One region of the Stenotrophomonas chelatiphaga genome, then DNA from elsewhere that is predicted to be linked to it. Evidence: predicted binding sites of a transcription regulator. Region 1 holds the regulator's gene; the other holds the start of a gene.
What was found. Region 1 encodes FliA, which starts transcription of late flagellar genes. Its sites were predicted from a motif close to TAAAGTTTNNCNNNCNNNGGCCGATAA; they were not measured.

Region 1 (2,391 bases):
GACGTGATCCTGGGCCTGAAGCCGGAGTTCACCCTGGCCGACCTGATCGCCGGCCGCTGCACGCTGGAAGAGGTCATCATCGAAGGCCCGAACGGGGTGCTGGTGGTGCCTGCCGCGTCCGGTCGCCGGCACATGGCCGAACTGGCCCCGGCCGAACATGTCGGCCTGGTCAATGTGTTCTCCGAACTGGAGCGCGACCTGGATGTCATGGTGGTCGATACCGCCGCCGGCATCACCGATGGCGTCCTCACCTTCTGCCAGGCCGCCCAGGACACCGTGGTGGTGGTGTGTGACGAGCCGGCGTCGATCACCGATGCCTACGCCCTGATCAAGGTGCTGTCGCGCGAACGCGGCGTGGACCGGATCCAGGTGGTGGCCAACATGGTGCGCGACCCGAACGAAGGCCGCGTGCTGTATGAAAAGCTGAGCCGGGTCTGCGAAAAGTTCCTCGCCGACGTGTCGCTGAACTACCTCGGCTGCGTGCCGCAGGACGACTGGCTGCGCCTTTCCGTGCAGCGCCAGCAGCCGGTGGTGAAGGCCTACCCGTCCAGCCCGTCGGCCTTGGCGATCAACGAAATCGCCCGCCGCACCGCCCGCTGGCAGGCCCCGACCGAGCCACGCGGCGGCGTCGAGTTCTTCCTCGAACGCATCCTCAAGCAGCGCGGGGTGGTCGCATGAAAGGCGCAGCGCAGTACCGCGAAGTACAGCGCACCGCGGCAACCGAATGCATCAACCAGCATTCGGACCTGGTGCGCCGCATCGCCCATCACCTGGCCGCCCGGCTGCCCGCCAGCGTGGAGGTCGACGACCTGATCCAGGCCGGCATGATGGGGCTGATCGAGGCCTCGCGCAGCTACGACGCCGACCAGGGCGCGTCGTTCGAAACCTACGCCTCGATCCGCATCCGTGGCTCGATGATCGACGAGATCCGCCGTGGCGACTGGGTGCCGCGCTCGGTGCATCGCCGTGCCCGCGACGCCGCCGCGACCATCCGCCGGCTGGAACAGGCCAGTGGCCGCGCCGCATCGGCCACCGAAGTCGCCGCGGCGATGGACATCCCGCTGCCGGAGTACCTGCGGCTGATGGAAGATGCCTCGCGCGGCCAGGTGCTGAGCCTTGAATCGCGCATCGAAGACCAGGGCGAGCTGGACACCATCGCCCAGGGCGGCCCGACCCCGCAGCAGGTGCTCGAACGCAGCCAGTTCGGCAGCGAACTGGGCAAGGCCATCGGCCACCTGCCCGAGCGCGAGCAGCTGGTGCTGTCGCTGTATTACGAACAGGAACTCAACCTTAAAGAGATCGGCGCAGTGCTCGGCGTGAGCGAGTCGCGGGTCTGCCAGATCCATGGCCAGGCGGTATTGCGCCTGCGTGGCCGCCTGAAAACCTTCGAGGCCGTTGACGCGGGCCTGGAAGCGTAAGTACCCAAGAGGAATCAAGCTTTGAACAAGAACATGCGCATCCTGATCGTCGACGACTTTTCGACCATGCGTCGCATCGTCAAGAACCTGCTCGGCGACCTCGGCTTCACCAACACCGCCGAAGCCGAAGATGGGCATGCCGCGCTGGCCATGCTGCAGAGCCAGCCCTTCGATTTCGTGGTCACCGACTGGAACATGCCGGTGATGACCGGCATCGAGCTGCTGAAGGCGATCCGCGCCGATGCACGGCTGAAGACCCTGCCGGTGCTGATGGTCACCGCCGAAGCCAAGCGCGAGCAGATCATCGAAGCGGCCCAGGCCGGGGTGAACGGCTACATCATCAAGCCGTTCACCGCACTGACCCTGCAGGAGAAGCTCGGCAAGATCTTCGAACGCCTGGCGGCGAGCGCCTGATGGCCGTTGTCATGGACGCACCGATGGACAAGGCCTGGCTGGTACAGCGGCTGCAGGAAGCGCTTGCCGCGCTGGAAGCCGGCGACGAGGGCGGCTGGCGCGTGCAGATCGACGCCCTGGCCGCGGCACGCACCCAGCCGATGATGGCAGGCCTGTCACGGCTGGCGCGCGAGCTCGGCCAGGCACTGGGCGAGCTGCCCACCGTCAGCACCGATGCCGGTGAGCTGGACGATGCCTGCGCGCGCCTGGACCACGTGGTGACGATGACCGAACAGGCCACCCACCGCACCCTGGACCTGACCGAGGAATGCCGCGCCCTGACCGCCCGCCTCGATGATGAGGCCCTGCCGTTGCTGGAGCAGCAGCAGGCGCTCGAGCGCATCCGCCACAACCTGACCGAGATCGCCCTGACCCAGAGCTACCAGGACCTGACCGGGCAGATCATCCGCCGCGTGGTCGGCATCGTGCGCCGCGTGCACGAAGGCTTCGGTGCACTGGGCCTGCCGCCGGAACTGCAGGCGCAGCGCCAGCAGGGCCGCCATGAGCCGGCGCTGGCCGG
Region 2 (2,391 bases), on a different contig from region 1:
GATGCGCTCGACGGCGTGGTGCCCCACACCCACAGCGACATCTGATCCACCGCTGCATCCCCTCGACAGGAGCCACCCGCATGAGCAATTTCGTTACCGTCAAAGACGGCGCCCGCATCTTCTACAAGGACTGGGGCACCGGCCAGCCGATCGTGTTCGCGCATGGCTGGCCGCTCAGCTCCGACGCCTGGGATCCGCAGATGCTGTTCATGGGCCAGAACGGCTTCCGGGTCATCGCGCATGATCGTCGCAGCCACGGCCGTTCCAGCCAGACCTGGGACGGCAATGACATGGATACCTACGCCGACGACCTGGCCGCGGTGCTGCAGCAGGCCGACGTCAAGGACGCGATCCTGGTCGGGCATTCCACCGGTGGTGGCGAAGTGGCGCACTACGTGGGTCGCCATGGCAGCAGCCGCGTCGCCAAGGTGGTGCTGGTCGGTGCGGTACCACCGCTGATGCTGCAGACCGCCGGCAACCCGGAAGGCACGCCGCTGGACGTGTTCGATGGCATCCGCAAGGGCACCGGTGGTGATCGCTCGCAGTTCTTCCAGGACCTGGCCTCGCCGTTCTTCGGTGCCAACCGCGATGGCAACGCGGTCACCCAGGGCATGCGCGATTCGTTCTGGCTGCAGGGCATGCTCGGCGGCGTGAAGGGCCAGTACGACTGCGTGCGTGAGTTCTCCGAAGTGGACTACAGCGCGGACCTGCAGAAGATCGACGTGCCGACGCTGGTGATCCATGGCGACGACGACCAGATCGTGCCGATCAAGGCGGCTGCCGAGAAGTCGATCAAGCTGCTGGCCAACGGCACGCTGAAGGTCTACCCCGGTGCGCCGCATGGCCTGACGGCGACCCACGCCGATCAGTTCAACGCCGACCTGCTGGCCTTTGCCAGGGCCTGATCAGGCACCACCCACCCGCGATACGCCGGAATGGCCGGAGCGTGCGAACGCTCCGGCCATTTTGTTTCCGGCCTCCAGCGCTTCCATTTCCGCATGACCGCACAGGCAGGTCCAGCGCACCATGCGCTGTCATCGATGCGACTTGCGGCGCTGCTACAACGAGCAGTGGCCCGCGTGCGGCGCCGCACCTGCCGGCAACAACGGGCTAAAGTCCGGCCAGGGCAGGCCGATACCGATGCGTCATTCCGCCTCGGACTCTGTCATGCCGGCTGCCCCCCACATCCTGCGTTCTGCCTTCCCCCGCCTGCGCCACCTCGCGGTCCGTGCGCGGCCTTCCCTGCAGCGCCTGGCGCGGCTCAGCGTGGCCGCCAAGATCAAGGCCAGCCTGCTGGTCTGTGGCCTGGGCCTGGTCACCATTGCCGCGATGTACTGGTGGACCAGCCACGGCAGCGAACGCGCCGCACAGAGCTTCGCGGTCTACCAGCAGGGCACCGGGCTGGCTGCCACGCTGGCCGCCGATATCGCCGAAGCGAGGCGGCTGCAGACCCAGTATGCACGCAGTTTCGATGCCACCGACCGCGACGCGCTGCAGCTCGCCCAGCAGCGCCTGCAGGCGACGCTGCAGCAACTGCGGGCGTTGCCGATGGACGCGACGCGCCGGCAGGCATTGGCCGAACTGACCACCCAGGCCGACGCGTTTGCCGAGGGCATCGCCGCGCTCAACGCGCGCGTGGATGAAATGGGGCGGGGCGATGAAGCGATGTCGGCGCAGCTGGAGCAGGCGGCCGACGCCGTGCAGGCGGCGGTGGACGCAACGCAACGCCCGCTGCTGGCCCTGCACCTGCAACGCATGCGCCGCCAGGAAAGCCTGCTGCTGCTGAGCGGCGACTCCCGGCATGCCGACCGCGCCAGCGAGGAAAAACTGCCCTTCGACCTTGCGCTGGCCGGCCTGCCGGCCGATGCCCAGCAGCAGCTGCGCGATCTGATGGATGGCTACCAGGGCGCCCTGCTGTCCTATACCGCCGCGCGCATGGGCCTGGACGTGGAAGCGCAGTCATTGGTGGATACCGCGGCCAGCATCGCCCCCGCGCTGCAGGCGTTCCAGCAGGCGCAGGCAGCCAGCCTGGAACAGGCGCGCGCTCGCCAGCAGGCGCAGGCCACGCGCCTGGGTGTGCTGTTCGCCGCCTCGCTGCTGATGGTCGCCGTAGTGCTGATCGGGACGCTGTTGATGGTGCTGCACGCCGTGCGCCGGCCGATCCAGGACACCCTGCGTTTCGCCGAGGACATCGCCGAGGACCGCCTGGATACGGTGTTGCGCGTGCATAACCCGCACGATGAAATCGGCCAGCTGGCGCAACGGCTGGGCCACATGCAGCAGCAGCTGCGCGCGCGCATCGAACGCGAACGCGCGGTGGCGCAGGAGAACGCGCGTGCACGGCAGGCGCTGGACAGCGCCTCCACCGGTCTGATGGTGGTCAATCCGCAG

Region 2: a site for FliA is predicted at 1,112-1,138, ahead of RTX79_RS08095 (methyl-accepting chemotaxis protein). Genes of this name have one in related genera too.

The regions. Positions count from the first base shown of each region.
Region 1 covers NZ_DAMBRS010000001.1:789,304-791,694, forward strand. Annotated here, with positions in the region: gene RTX79_RS03850 (MinD/ParA family ATP-binding protein) at 1-678, shown strand, start outside; gene RTX79_RS03855 (RNA polymerase sigma factor FliA) at 675-1,418, shown strand; gene cheY (chemotaxis response regulator CheY) at 1,440-1,832, shown strand; gene RTX79_RS03865 (protein phosphatase CheZ) at 1,832-2,391, shown strand, end outside.
Region 2 covers NZ_DAMBRS010000004.1:124,594-126,984, reverse strand. Annotated here, with positions in the region: gene RTX79_RS08105 (MFS transporter) at 1-45, shown strand, start outside; gene RTX79_RS08100 (alpha/beta fold hydrolase) at 81-905, shown strand; gene RTX79_RS08095 (methyl-accepting chemotaxis protein) at 1,189-2,391, shown strand, end outside.